2 regions of the Pseudoalteromonas sp. 120-MNA-CIBAN-0494 genome follow, and region 2 is predicted to be linked to the other one. Evidence: predicted binding sites of a transcription regulator. Region 2 holds the regulator's gene; the other holds the start of a gene.

Region 1 (7,721 bases), on a different contig from region 2:
CAATTGCATGGGTGTTGGCACTAAAACCGCTTTTAAAACTAAGCGTAAATAACTCTTCTAGTTTTTGCTGGGTTTCGAGCATTAAGCCATGGTGGTTTTTTCTATCGGCATAATCCTCAATTAGCGCCGCGCCACGCGAACCTAATGCGCCATCAGCATAAACCTTAACGCTGCGAATAGACATAAAGTCGTTGGCATCTTGGTATCGACCTGCTTTTAACATGGTTTTTAAATCAGGACTCGCGCCACTGAGCATTGCCACAATACGCAGTGGTAAATTGCCTAGTTCACCGCGTTCTTTGTATAATTCCCAAGTGGTTTTATCTATACCCGCATCATGGGTTGAGGTAATCCCTAAACTTAATAAATGATTACCGGCAGCATCTAAAGAGTCACTAAGAGTTTGTTTTGATGGTTTTGGCATAAATTGTTTAATTAACGATTCTGCTTTATCTACAAATATACCAGTAGGATTGCCAAATTCGTCTTTAATAATTTCGCCGCCTTCTGGCGATTGGGTGTTTGCAGTAATGCCCGCAAGCTCTAGGGCTTTGCTATTTACCCAAATAGCGTGGCCATCAATTCTCGATAGTACAATAGGGCGATCGCTCACTACTTTATCTAAATCGGCAGCGGTAGGAAACTGCTTTTTTTGCCACAGCTCTTGATTCCAGCCACGGCCAATAATCCAACCTTGTTTGTTATTTGCAAATACCTTGAGTTTATTAGTAACTTCATCAATAGAAAGCGCACCGCGTAAATCTAATTGTGACAGGTTATTGCCTAAACCAATAATGTGACCGTGTGCGTCAATTAAACCCGGTAATAGCGTATTGCCATGAGCGTCAATAAGCTTGGCATCTGGAAAGCTATTTTTCAGCGTATCGCCGCCAAGTTTAACTACTTTACCGTTTTTTATAACTAAAGTAGAAAACTGCTGCACTTCACCTTTGTACAAAGGTGTGTAGCCGTTGGCGTTGTAAATAACTTTAGTTTGCGCAACCGCAAGGCTTGAGCCTGCGCAAAGGCAAGCGAGTAGCAAAGGTTTGATTATTTTTTTGAGTGGCATAGTGAGCTTATTTTTATTGTTAATGGCTTTAACATAACAAACTCACTTTTATAATACCAACCACTTGAGGTGGTTGGATTGTTATTTGTGCAGAGTAAGCCAGTTAATTTATTGGTAAATTAATTACTGACTTGCATAAAGTGTAAATTCGCTTAAAGAAAGGTGGCCGTCTTTGTCTTTATCGTAACTTGCAAAACGAGACCATAGGGCAGGGTCACTGGCTGTTTCTGCTCGGCTTAATAAGCCGTTTTGGTTACGATCAAATTTTTCAAATTGCTTGGCAATGTTATTGCTGCTGGCAAAGCTTGGTGTGCTACAAATACTAAGCGCAACGAGCGCTATATAGCTTATATTTTTCATAAATTACTCAGTAGAGGTTATTCGTAAGATAATTTTTAAATTCAACCAATGAAATTTTATTATCTTGGTTTTTATCCCATTTGCTAAAGTTGTTTAGTAAGTGCGGTTGAGCCTCAAGCTCATGGTGAATTAAATAGCCGCTTTGATCTGTATCAAGGTGATCAAAACGTTGCTTTACATCAAGTGCTAATGAATTAAAGCTTAGTAATAATAAGCAACTAACTAAACAAGCGCGTATCTTCATGGTGCTCCTTCGCAAAGCTCATTTTAATGTCATTCGTAATAAAATAAAGTACTTGCCATAATTTAACGCCCAACATTAAATCCATTTACACACTCCCTCAGGGGTTATAGCAAATACTTTTAGTTAATTTTACAAGATTAAACTTGAATTTAAACTTAAGGCTTAAACGCCTCAAACTCTTTTTTAGAGATCATTTCATCGTTATTTACATCTAAATCAGAAAACTGTTTCATTACTTCTTTATCTTTTTTGGCTTCGGTAATAGATATTTTTCCATCCATATTTTTATCTAAAAAAGCAAAACGAGCATTAAACGATGAAGCCAGGGCAGTAGCACTAATAACTAAAAACAGTAACGAAAATGCGGCTATAAGCTGTTTCATAAAAAACTCCTTTGGTTACTAGGTTAGTTACTTAATAAACTGTTTAAACTCATCTAGCGACAACTGACCATTTTGATCAGTATCTATTTGTGAAAAGTTTTCATGAAGTACAGCGTCCTCACCAGCTTCAGCTTCGCTGAGAGTACCGTTACTGTCTTTATCAAGTTCATTAAAAGTAGCTTGTACATCCATTGCCAGCGCGTTAGCGCTCAAAAAGCCTAGCGCAACGATTGGCATAATAATTAAAAAGCGATTACTCATGGTCATTTCCTTATAAGATAAACTTAGATTAACTATTACAAAAACGATGCCAATTATTTTTATCTTTTAAATTCAGTTGCTTATGGTTTTTGGTGTTATAGGTTAAGCAAGTTTTACAGGTACCTGTGTGTTTTTTGCAACGAAATTTGGCTTATAAATAAAGAAGCAATACAAATCAAAGAGTTGAGTTGTTGCTGTTTGGCAACAGGCGGCTTTACAGTACGAATAACAGATATATAAATTGATTCAGCTAGTGTATAACTTAAACGCTTAATAATAGGCTGTTTAAAGTTACTAAAGGATGGATGCAATGCCAGCAGCGATGGCTGAAAAATACAAAGCAATACTTAATTGGCGCCCTAATTTAATTAGCCAGTTTGTAATGAGTATGCTGCTGTCGTTATTACCCTTATCGTTAGTGGTTATTGTATTTTTAAATGCGCTTAATAAGCAGTTAGCTGTAACTCAGCAAATTGTTAGTAATAACTACCAAGTAACTAAATCGTTTAATATTTTAAAACAAGAACTCAATAGTTTAGAGCGCGCTACTCGGCAAAATTGGGTACTAAAAAGTGAGTCACTCGATACGCTCATAGTTGATAAGTGGCAAGCATCGCTACAAAGTATTGAAGATCTTACACGTATAGCGCCCAGTAAAAGTCACACCGCACAATGGCAGCGTTTAACGAATACTCTGCAACTAGCACACACTCAACTTGTTGAACAAAAACAACAGCAGGTAGCCTTGTTTTTACCTATTAGCGATTTACTCGCCGAACTTACCTTATGGTTACGCGATAAAAGCGAAACCCAAATTACTAATAATCAAAAAGAAATAGCGCAGTTACAAACTTCATTTATTAACTGGCTGGTGGCGCTAATTCCGCTAACACTCTTAGTAGGAGGCGGTTTTTTGTGGCGTATAAGTGGCCGCTTAAAAAGCTTGACTAAAATTATTGGTAAATTAGGGCAAGGTGACTGGCAACAAAAAATAGCCGTGCAAGGCTCAGCAGAGCTAGTTGAATTAGGTAATAAATTACAATGGGTGCAAGCTCAGTTACATATACTTGAGCAGCAAAAAGACACCTTTTTACGCCACGTTACCCACGAACTTAAAACACCTCTAGCCTCAATGGTCGAGGGCACCGACTTGCTCAGCGATGAAATAGTTGGCCCTATAACTAAAGAGCAACGCGCTGTACTTGAGCTTATTAGCCAGTCTATGGTGCGCCTTCGTACTATGATTGACAGCCTACTTAGTTATAACGCGATTCGTACTAGTAAAGACAGCGTAAGTGAGGTTGAGTTTAATCATTTAATTAATAAAATTAATAGTCATTTTGAGCACCGCCTAACAGCCCGAGAGCAAATCCTTATTTGGCATAACAACTTACCTAATAAGGCGCTTGCGTTACCTGGGGAGTTAATTGAAATGATTTTAGTGCAATTAATTTCTAATGGCTTAAAGTTTTCACAACACGGGCAGGCAGTATCTATAGCGTTAACCTTTGAGCACAGTAAGCTAAAAATGGCGATAAGCGACGAGGGATGCGGAATTAAAGAGCACGAAAAAGCACATGTTTTTAGCGCATTTTATCAAGGTAAGCATAGCAAAAATGTTACGCTACAAGGCAGTGGCTTAGGCTTAACTATTGTTAAAGAGTCAGTAGAGCAATTAAACGGACAATTATTAATAGAGCAAAATGAACCCCAAGGTTGTCGATTTTTAATTACGCTTCCCATAATAACAAATCAAGGAGTTAACTAGCATGACCTCGCGTTTAATGGCTATTTTATGTGTGTGTGGCAGTGCCATCATTTTATCGGGGTGCAAAACTAATAACCCCCAACAGCAAGTGGTTGATAGCCCTGTGGCGCAAACTCAAACTAAAGTAACGAGCGATAAAAACAGCCAGCCAAGCCCAAAGCCTCGGCCTAAAAGCGATCCTATGTATCCCCCTGCGGAGCAAGTAATAGCCTGGCATGCTAATAAATGTGGTGGTTTTAAGTTAACCCCAGATAACAAAGATTTTGTTGGCGAAAAAGAACTAAAAAACTTTTTTCAATTTATGTGTTTAAACACTAGTAGCGATCCTAATACGGTAATGAGTAAGTTACTTAAACTTGACCAAGCTTACTATTGGCCAGACGATATAAAACAGTATTTATGGCTACAAAAACAACAAGTAACACTACAAATAAATGCTAAAAAAGAGCAGCAAGCACTTAATAATAAAATGCAACAAACGCTCTCGTCATTAGCAACCATAGAGCAGCAACTGTTATTACGCGAAGAAACTAAGGAGCAGTAGTTATGCCAGCAATAAAACCGCAAGGTGCAAAAGTATTATTAGTGGATGACGATGCCAGCTTATTAAAATTGCTCGCTATTCGTATCGAATCAAAAGGCTACGAGGTTACCACCTGCGAGAGCGGCCTAATTGCGTTACAAATATTAAAAAGCCAAGTGTTCGATGCCGTAGTAACCGACCTGCGCATGGACGAAATGGATGGCATGGCACTGCACCGCCAATTGCAAAGCCGCTATCCGGCATTGCCCGTTATTATGATGACAGCGCATGGCTCTATTCCTGATGCGGTAGAGGCTACCAAACAAGGCATTTTTGCATTTATTACCAAACCAATAGATAAAGACGAGTTATTCGACAGCTTAGCAAAAGCGATAGAAATACACGGCGTAAATGCCGATGAAATAATACCCACTAGCAATATAGTTACCCGTAGCGGCGCTATGCTACATTTGCTAGAGCAAGTTAAACTGCTAGGGCCAACGCAAGTTAACGTATTAATATCGGGAGCCAGTGGTACGGGTAAAGAGTTATTAGCTCAAGCTATTCATCAGCATAGCCATGTAAGTAAAGGCCCATTTGTAGCGATAAACTGCGGCGCAGTACCGGGTGAACTGCTAGAGTCAGAATTATTTGGTCATAAAAAAGGTTCGTTTACTGGGGCAATAAAAGATCACCAAGGACTGTTTCAACAAGCTGAGGGAGGCACCTTATTTTTAGATGAAATAGGTGATATGCCGCTTAATTTACAAGTTAAGTTACTGCGCGTATTGCAAGAAAAAACCATACGTCCAGTCGGCTTTCAAGAAGAAATAGCCATAGATGTTCGCATTGTATCGGCAACTCATAAAAACCTCCCCGAAGCGATTATAAATCAGCAGTTTAGGGAGGATTTATACTACCGCTTAAACGTGGTTAATTTAAAACTCCCTCCTTTGTGCGAGCGTCGCGAAGATATAAGTCTACTTGCACAATACTTTAGCGCCAGTATTGCAAAGCGAATGAAGCAAAGCGAAAAACACTTTGCCAACGACGCCATGCACGCACTCGTGCGTTACGACTGGCCAGGTAATATTCGCCAACTTCAAAACGTGGTAGAGCAAGTTGTAGCACTTACCCCAAGCGAAGTTATTTCAGAGCATTTAGTGCTAAGTGCATTAAATAGCAACGAAAAAAATGTAGAGCCATTGTCGCTAAACGACGCTAAAAAAGAATTTGAACGCGACTACGTAATAAACACCCTTAAAATGGCTGGTGGAAATGTCGCCGAAGGCGCAAAACTAGCTAAACGTAACCGTTCAGATTTTTATAAACTGATTAAAAAGCACAATATAGATGTTGATAATTTAGCTTAAATAACCAATTTATAGGAACTAAACATGCAGTTATTCATGGTGTATTTAGGTGGGCGAATTCAGGGCTGTCACATAGAAATGCACGACATTCGTTTTGTAGTTGGGCAAAACATTGAGCAAACCTATACTAAATTAAAAAGCCAATGGGTGGGCGACAAAAACAGCGTGCATATGGATAGCTACATGGCAATTAACCACATAGATGGTTATAAAGTTACAGTAAGCGACACGCCAGTTGAGCAAACTAAACAGCTTTACTTTGTAAACTTAGGCGCCTACAGAAGCGATTTAATGGCTGAGCAACACGACTTTGCACTGTATGTAGCAAGCAGTAGTCAAGAGGCCAAACAGCGCGCTAAAAACGATTTACTCGCTGGCTTTAGCCATATTCATAAAGATGATTTACACGACGTAGACGATTGCTTTGCAATAGATTTACTCGACAGCCAGCTTAGTATAAAACTGACCCCAAGTGGGCAAGCACAAAAAATAAAACCTGATTGGTTTGGTTATCATGTACTTTAAACACATAAGGCAGGATTAAGAATCCTGCTCGTTTTGTTCTTCTTTTTCGCTTTTAGCCGCCATTTTAAAGGCTACAACCACTAAGCCAAACATTGCAAATGGCAGCGCTGCTAACATGTATTCAATCATGTTACTGTCTTGATAATCCGCTTGCATAAAAAAGTGCCCCACCACACACATTAAAATAACCACCAGTAATATAGGCAGTAGCATGAGTTCTTTTTTTGCAGAGTGCTTTTTCATTGTTGTTATGACTTTAGCTAAAAATAAAGCGCTATTGTAATGAGCAAGTTAGCGGTAGGTCAAACTACTCAGACTTTTAATATGGTTTTGGGTATAATTAGTACCATTAATTGCGGTTTTGGTATTTGTTTTTGGAGGTTACGTGGATAAAGCATTGGAGCAGGTTTACCTAGTTGGTGGTGCAGTGCGTGATTTACTGCTAAAAAGAGCATCAAATGACAACGATTATGTTGTTATTGGCGAAACGCCACAGGCAATGGAAGCGCTAGGCTTTGTGCCGATAGGTAGCGACTTTCCGGTTTACTTACACCCAAAAACCAAAGAAGAATATGCACTTGGGCGCACTGAGCGTAAAAGTGGCAAAGGCTATACCGGTTTTGTGGTTGATGCCAGCCCAGATGTGACTCTAGAGGAAGACTTAGCCAGACGTGATTTAACTATAAACTCTATGGCGCTCGATGCTAACGATAATATAATTGACCCATTTAACGGCCAACAAGACCTTAAAGATAAAATACTGCGCCATACAACAGATGCATTTGTAGAAGACCCAGTGCGGGTGTTGCGTATAGCTCGCTTTTTAGCCCGTTTTGGCAGCGAGTGGCGTATACATCCAAGCACTTATGCACTAATGCAACAGCTTAAGCAGCAAGGCGAGCTTAATCATTTAGTGCCAGAGCGAGTATGGTTAGAGACCGAAAAAGCCCTGGGTGAAAAGCATCCCGAACTTTATTTTCAAGCGTTGCAAGGCTTAGGGATTTTTCCCGAGCTTGAGAAAATGGTTAATGTGCCGCAACCTAAACAACATCACCCCGAGGGTGATGTGTTTGTGCATACCATGTTAGTACTTAGGCGTGCAGCCGATTTGAATTTTGATTTAGCAACGCGTTTTGCTGCATTAACTCACGACTTTGGTAAAGCGATCAGTTTTAAAAAACGCGGTAATTTACGTGGCCATGAACGAGATGGGGT
Region 2 (7,721 bases):
GCCGCGCAGACGAATGTAACGCAGTACCACATCTAGGGTTACATCAGGGCGAATGGTTACTGTATCTGTGTTCATCAGCGCGCCAGCAGAGCGTTCCTGATAGGAGAGTGCTTGCGTAGCACGTTCTCTATCTTGAATGTCCATGGCGCTAACCACGTCTTTATAAACCGTGTCAGGCAGGCTTCGCAGTACTTCACCTAAGTCATCGTGGCCCATGTCTTCAGTGGCAGCAGCAATGTGCTTAGGTTCCATTTGGGCAATAATGCCTAAACGTACATCTTCAGAGAGTTCTTCAAGAACATCACCTTGTACATCTGGATCAACTAATTGCCAGAGCAGGCGACGAACTTTATGCGGTGATGATTCTAGTAAAAGTGCGGTATCACAAGGAGCTGTTTTTGCCAGCATGCGCCTAACTTGAACAAACTGACCACTATTGAGTGACTTGGTCACTTGTTGTAATTGTTGTAGTGGGTAGTCTTGTTCGAAAGTTTCGGGCATTGGCGTCCTTAATTTATTTTTATAACGTTAGGGAAGAAGTTAGTCATTAACTTCGTTCAGTTTATCTTACTTTTTTTAGCCAAACTAGCTTAAGGTTTCACTAACCCTATATTTTAGCTCGTTTACTTGGTTTAAATAAAGTGCCTACTATTCTTGTTCGTTAAAGCGCTGCGCTATTAATTGGCCAACGGCATGTAAAGCATGCTCTGCATCGGGTCCTTCGCACACTACTTTTACTTCTTTACCTTGGCTGCTTTCTAGTAACATTAAAGCCAGTACGCTATCGCCAGCGGCTTCTTTTTCATCTTGAAATAAGGTAATAGATGCGTCAAATTGTACCGCTAATTGTGCTAATACGGTAGCAGCTCTAGCATGCAGGCCTAGCTTGTTTTTTATTAAAAATGTATTTTCTAAGCGCATAAGATACTCTACTTAAGCTGAACAGATGATTATTTAAATTGAATTATTTTTCTTGCTCGCGATGGCGAATTTTTACATTAGGGTGAGACATAGCAAAGCTTTCACCAATTGTTTGCGCTAAATAAACTGAGCGGTGCTGACCACCAGTACAACCAATAGCAATGGTTAAATAACTGCGATTATTACGCTCTAGGTGTGGTAACCACGTTTGTACAAAGGTTTGAATTTGCCAAGTGAATTTTTGCACAATACTATGACTAGCTAAATAATCTTTTACTGGTTGATCTAATCCAGTTAAAGGCTTGAGCTCCGGTTCCCAGTGTGGGTTTGGTAAAAAACGCGCATCAAAAACATAATCAGCACCTTTGGGAATACCATGCTTAAAGCCAAACGACTCAAAGGTAATGATAAGCTGTTTGTCTTTTTTACCGAGTATGGTTTCACGCATAGATTCAGCAAGTTGATGCACACTTAAATCGGTTGTATCAATGACATGATCAGCCCGCGTTACGAGTACATCGAGTAATTCTTTTTCCTTTTTTATTGCTAAATCTAGCGGTAGCGAATCAATCGAAAGCGGGTGCAAGCGACGTGTTTCTGAATAACGGCGGATTAACGTTTGATCGTCGCTATCTAAATAAAATAACGTTGGTTTAGCAAAGTCGGGCAAGTACTCAAGAATATCGTTAAACTGCTGCTGGTCTTTAGGCAGGTTACGCACGTCTATACTAACGGCTATTTTATCGTAGTTATCAGAGACACTGCGCACTAATGAAGGCAGCAAATTTACCGGAATATTATCTACACAATAGTAACCTAAATCTTCTACAACACGTAAAGCAACTGACTTACCAGAACCTGATCGGCCACTTATAATAATTAATTCCATTTACCACCCCTTTATTAGTAACTAGGATTGATCCAAAATAACTTGGTATAACGCTTCATCAGACTTTGCCGCACGCAATTGCTTACAAAACTCTTTATCGTTTAGTTTATCAGCTATTGTGGCTAGTGTTTTCAAGTGCTGCTGGTTATCGCCATCGGGCACTATAAGCGCAACAAAAATATCAACTGGACGATTATCAATTGCATCAAAATTAATAGCGGTTTCGCTTATTAAAATTAAGGCAAGAGGCTCTTGTGCCCCGCTCATACGGCCATGTGGAATTGCTATTCCTCGGCCAATACCGGTACTACCTAGCTTTTCTCTTGCCAATAAAGCAGTGAGAATATCTTGCTGAGGTAAATACGGCATTTTTTTATGCGCGAGTTCACTGATGAATTCTAAAATTCTTTTTTTACTATTAAAAAGGACCACAGCTTTGCTGCAGTCCTGGCATATAAGTGAGCTTAATTTCATAGTGTTAGTGTCGAGCAAACTTCTCTTTGTGTTTAATTACTTGACGATCGAGTTTGTCAATCAACGAGTCAATGGCAGCGTACATATCTTGGTGTTCGGTCGATGCAAATAGCTCAGCGCCACTTACAAAAATTGTTGCTTCAGCTTTTTGACTTAATTTTTCTACATCGAGAATAACATGCACATTAGTTATGTGATCTGAGTGTCTTTGCAGCTTTGCAAATTTATTATTTACATAGTCTCTTAATGAGTCTGTAATGTCTACATGACGACCAGTTAAGTTTAGTTGCATCAGCATTTTCCTCTTTGTTGTACGTCTTAAATCAAGCTTTTACGTTGATTCGACGGGGGAATAGCCAGAGATTCGCGATATTTTGCAATTGTCCGTCTAGCTACTTTAATTCCTTGCTCAGCCAATATATCTGCAATCTTGCTATCACTCAATGGTTTGGCTAAGTTTTCTGCAGCTATCAACTTTTTAATCAGGGCACGTATGGCAGTTGATGAACATTCGCCACCATTTTCGGTGCTTACATGGCTTGAAAAAAAGTACTTAAGCTCAAAAATGCCACGTGGAGTGTGCATATATTTTTGCGTAGTGACCCGTGAAATAGTCGACTCGTGCATTTCAACTATTTCGGCAACATCGTTTAATACCATAGGTTTCATGGCTTCTGGGCCATGTTCAAAAAACGCTTGTTGCTGCTTAACAATACAATTAGTTACTTTCAGGAGCGTTTCGTTTCTACTTTCTAGGCTTTTAATAAACCATTTAGCTTCTTGTAAGTGCGAGCGAATAAATTGGCTGTCACCGCTGGATTTTACTGTACGAGACATAGCCGCATATTGGCTGTTAACACGTATTTTTGGCATGCTATCTGGGTTTAGCTCTACCACCCAGCGGCCTTTTATTTTTTTAACAGACACGTCAGGTATAACGTATTCAGACTCTTCTCTGACAATAGTATCCGCAGGCTTAGGATTAAGCGTATGAATAAGTGTCATTATTTCTTTAAGCTCTTCTTCTTTGAGCTTAGTTTTTTTCATTAACGTACGATAGTCGCGAGCAGCGAGTAAATCGATATGATCAGTTAACACCATTTTTGTTTCGTTAATATAAGGGGTGTCTTTATCAAATTGATTTAATTGAATGCATAAGCATTCTTGCAAGCTGCGAGCTGCAATACCAACAGGATCAAATAATTGAATGCGCTTTAGCACTGCTTCTATTTCATCTAGTTCTACTTCGTGTTCGTCGTCAGTTTCTTGGTTAAAGCTTGCTAAAAGGTCTTCGCAACTGAGGGTTAAAATACCAGAGTCATCTACGGCTTCAACGATAGCTATGGCAATAGCTTCGTCGGTAGGGCTAAAAGGGGTGAGCTGTAATTGCCACATTAAGTATTCATGCAGGGTTTCGGTTGATGCACCTTGATAAATAGATTCATCTTCAGGCATTGGCCCTGATGAAGAGGCAGGCGCTGCGCTCATATATTCATCCCATGATACATCCATGGCCATGTCGTCGCTTATGGTGTCTTTATTTAGTGCTTCACCGCTATCTTGCTCATACTCGCTTGGGGTGTCGTCAGCAGAGGCGCTAACAGTAATGTCATCTGCTTTTTGCTCGTTTTTACCTGCTGATTCTTCCGTGTAATCTTGTTCATCAACTTCAAGTAATGGGTTGCTATCAAGTGCTTCTTGTATTTCTTGCTGGAGATCCAAGGTACTAAGCTGCAATAAGCGAATAGCCTGTTGCAGTTGCGGAGTCATTGTAAGTTGCTGGCCCATGCGCAGCTGTAATGATTGCCTCATTTATCTCTAACAATCCTTATAAATTGATATGATTAATCTTAGCAGATGCTTATAGTAATAACATAAATATTACAGTTTGAACTGCTCGCCTAAATAAACATCACGTACTGTTTTATCGTTTAATACAAATTCAGGAGTACCAGATGCAATTAGCTCCCCATGAGAAACAATGTAGGCTTTTTCACAAACATCAAGGGTTTCCCTTACATTGTGGTCGGTAATTAGTACGCCAATACCACGATTTTTAAGGTGTTCTATAATTTTTTTAATATCGAGCACTGAAATAGGATCCACGCCAGCAAAGGGCTCATCAAGCAATATAAATTTAGGATCTGCAGCTAAAGCACGTGCTATTTCTACGCGGCGACGTTCACCACCAGATAGCGCCATACCTAAGCTGTCGCGAATATGTTGCAGGCTAAATTCGTCCAACAAACTATTTAGGGTTTCTTCCCTGGCTTGTTTATTTAGTTGCTTACGCGTTTCTAAAATAGCCATTAAATTTTGATACACAGTGAGCTTTCTAAAAATAGAAGATTCTTGTGGTAAATAACCAATACCTAAACGAGCACGGCTGTGCATAGGAAGTAAGGTAATATCGTTATCATCAATTAATATTTTACCTTTGTCGCTAGGAACTAAGCCTACAATCATGTAAAAGGTAGTGGTTTTACCTGCGCCATTTGGGCCAAGTAAACCAACAATGCTGCCAGCTTTTACTTCAAGTCCTACATTTTTAACAACTTCACGGCCTTTATAGCTTTTTGCTAATAGCTCTGCTTTTAATGTACTCATGGCTGACCTTTATTGAGTTTTTGTTCTTTTTTTACGTCTATAGGCACTAAAATAGTGTGTACCCGATCAGTTGAGTTTTCATCTTTTTCAGCACTTATAAGCTGTTGCTCTATATCGTAGGTGATGCTTTTAGCCGTAATTTTTTGCCCAGCTTGAGAAATGTTTGCATCTCCTACCAGGGTTAAAAAACGTTTCGCTACATCGTAACGTACTTCGTTAGCGCTGGCGCTCATGACAGTACCATCTGCTTGCTTTTCTTCAAAATATGCAGGGCTGCCCGTGGCAATTAATAGTTGTTTATTATCGCCAAGTTCGTCGCGCTTATGTACTTCTAAACGATCGGCGGTTATACGACGATTGCCGTGAATTATCTCGACATTTTTATCAAAAATACCAACGTTTTCTTTTAGTTGACCTTCTTGTCGGTCAGCACTAATAGAAATTTGATTAGCTAATGGGGAAGTACTTTGCTCTGCCGCATTACTATTAAATACAAGTATAAGCGATGGAATAATAAGTATTTTTGCAAGGTTATTGGTCATAATATAGTGTTCGCGTATGGTTAATTAGTTTTATCACCTCGGTTGTTAAATTGGCTTCAAGGCCTTTACCGGTGATCTTTAAATTCGGTCCAGTTATAATAACGGGCTGTTCGCTGCGCATAGTGAGTAGCATTATATCTACTTGAATATTGTCGGCGATAATTTTGTCTATCATTGCGCCATCAATTAAGTTTTGGGCAGTTACATTACCCTCTAAAATTAATTGTCTTTCATCGTAAAGTGTTGCTTCATCAGCATTGATACGCCACGTTTTTTGTCTATCGTCGTACAATATGAAAGTAGGTTTTTCGAATAAGGTAAATCCTAGCTGCTCGTAAAGCTCCGTTTTAACCGCAGTTACTTTATGGCTAATTTCACCGTTTTCGTCAAAAGCTGTTTGTTTTAGCTCAATGGCGGTGTAATCGGGTTTAGCTATTACTTCTGAGTCGGCTTTAGCAACCGTATTTACCTGAGTAAAATAAGGGTACCAAAGCCAAACCATACAGGTGATGAATAAAACGCTTAAGACTATGCGCGCTATATTCATGAACTGGTGCCTTGGCTAGTTAATGGTTTATTGTTTTCAAGCATAAGTAAGTCGGTTAGCTCTCTTACTGCACCAAAACCACCCGGCATTTGCGTAGTGTAATGTGCTAAGCGTTTAATTAGTGGGTGCGCGTCGTTTACTGCGACTGCAAAGCCAACTAACTCCATAACAGGCATATCAGGGCCATCATCACCAATATAAGCAATTTGCTCATCGCTCAAATTAAGCTTGTTTTTAAGTTCTTGGTAGGCAATAAGCTTGTTTTCTTGACCTTGATAAATATGCTGCACGGTTAAGCTGGTCATACGTTGTTGTACTATTTGCGAGTGCCTGCCGGTAATAACCGCTACTTCAAAGCCGCTGTTAATAAGTGCTTTAATACCAAAGCCATCTTTTGTATTAAATGCTTTTAGCTCTTCACCTTGGTTGCCAAGATAAATTCGGCCATCAGAAAATACGCCATCAATGTCGCATATAAGTAGTTTTACTTTTTTTGCGCGCGCTTTAGCGTCATCACTTAGCGCTTGATAGAGTTCTTCAAATTGCATTTATAATACTCCTGCTTTAAGTAGGTCTTGCATATTGAGTGCCCCAATAGGCTGATTATGCTCATTAATAATAATTAAGCCATTAATGCGTTTATGTTCCATAATATTAAGCGCTTGCGCAGCAAGCATATCTTGGGTTGCCGTGGTACACGATTTAGTCATTACTGCATCTATTGACGTGGTATGAATATCAACGCGTTGCTCTAAAATACGGCGTAAATCACCATCGGTAAATAACCCGGCGAGTTGCTGGTTATCGTCAACTATGGCGGTCATACCTAAGCCTTTAGCTGTCATCTCAATCAGTGCATCTTTAATAGTTTGCGAAGTAGTTATAATAGGCGTATTTACACCGCTGTGCATAACATCTTTTAAGGTGAGCAGTAATCGCTTCCCTAAACTGCCACCGGGATGCGATAGTGCAAAGTCATCGGCAGTAAATCCGCGTGCTTCTAACAGTGCTACCGCCATTGCATCGCCCATAGCGAGTGTTGCCGTGGTACTGGCTGTTGGTGCTAAGCCTAATGAGCAGGCTTCTTTTTCTACTTTAATGCATACATGCACGTTAGCAAGTGTGGCCATGGTTGATTGTGTATTTCCTGTCATGGAAATAATTTTTGCACCAAGGCGTTTTAACACTGGAATAATATTAAGTACTTCACTGGTTTCGCCTGAGTTAGAAATAAGCATAACGACATCGTTTTTAGTGATCATGCCCAAATCGCCGTGGCTGGCTTCGCCTGGGTGCACAAAAAAAGCAGGGCTACCAGTGCTTGCTAAAGTTGCCGCAATTTTATGGCCAATATGCCCCGACTTACCCATACCAATAATTATAATACGGCCGCTGCAGTCATACATAAGCTGACATGCCTGATGAAAATTATCATCTACATATTGTTTTATATCAAAAAGTGCTTGGCGCTCGATATCAAGAACACGTAGCCCTTGCTCGATAAAACTTAGCTTGGTCATAGACAACTCTTACCCTATTTGACTAAAGATGTAACCTTGGTAAATCAAAAATGCGCTTAGCAGTAAACCACCTTCTACTCTATTGATACGCTGTGCGCCTCTAAAGTTCAATGACATAACAATAAGTGCCAAGGTTGCTGCAATCATAATCAGTACATCACGATTAGCAATAGAAGGGTCGATTATCGATGGATTGATAATACCGGCAAGTGGTAACACGG

The links. Region 2 encodes sigma-54, which starts transcription at its own class of promoters, with help from an activator protein. Its sites were predicted from a motif close to GTTGGCACGNNNNTNGNNT; they were not measured.
Region 1: AAEY55_RS07030 (EF-hand domain-containing protein) is a predicted target of sigma-54. The motif match lies at 2,353-2,371, and genes of this name have one in related genera.

What each region holds. Positions count from the first base shown of each region.
Region 1 covers NZ_JBEOOE010000007.1:63,830-71,550, reverse strand. Annotated here, with positions in the region: gene AAEY55_RS07050 (amidohydrolase) at 1-1,069, opposite strand, end outside; gene AAEY55_RS07045 (EF-hand domain-containing protein) at 1,193-1,429, opposite strand; gene AAEY55_RS07040 (hypothetical protein) at 1,437-1,673, opposite strand; gene AAEY55_RS07035 (hypothetical protein) at 1,829-2,056, opposite strand; gene AAEY55_RS07030 (EF-hand domain-containing protein) at 2,084-2,317, opposite strand; gene AAEY55_RS07025 (HAMP domain-containing sensor histidine kinase) at 2,628-4,085, shown strand; gene AAEY55_RS07020 (hypothetical protein) at 4,087-4,629, shown strand; gene AAEY55_RS07015 (sigma 54-interacting transcriptional regulator) at 4,632-5,981, shown strand; gene AAEY55_RS07010 (DUF1543 domain-containing protein) at 6,006-6,506, shown strand; gene AAEY55_RS07005 (hypothetical protein) at 6,522-6,749, opposite strand; gene AAEY55_RS07000 (multifunctional CCA addition/repair protein) at 6,892-7,721, shown strand, end outside.
Region 2 covers NZ_JBEOOE010000002.1:132,372-140,092, reverse strand. Annotated here, with positions in the region: gene mgtE (magnesium transporter) at 1-501, opposite strand, end outside; gene AAEY55_RS02365 (HPr family phosphocarrier protein) at 649-921, opposite strand; gene rapZ (RNase adapter RapZ) at 965-1,810, opposite strand; gene ptsN (PTS IIA-like nitrogen regulatory protein PtsN) at 1,832-2,284, opposite strand; gene hpf (ribosome hibernation promoting factor) at 2,289-2,576, opposite strand; gene AAEY55_RS02345 (RNA polymerase factor sigma-54) at 2,603-4,096, opposite strand; gene lptB (LPS export ABC transporter ATP-binding protein) at 4,166-4,891, opposite strand; gene lptA (lipopolysaccharide transport periplasmic protein LptA) at 4,888-5,433, opposite strand; gene lptC (LPS export ABC transporter periplasmic protein LptC) at 5,423-5,980, opposite strand; gene kdsC (3-deoxy-manno-octulosonate-8-phosphatase KdsC) at 5,977-6,528, opposite strand; gene AAEY55_RS02320 (KpsF/GutQ family sugar-phosphate isomerase) at 6,529-7,500, opposite strand; gene AAEY55_RS02315 (calcium/sodium antiporter) at 7,510-7,721, opposite strand, start outside.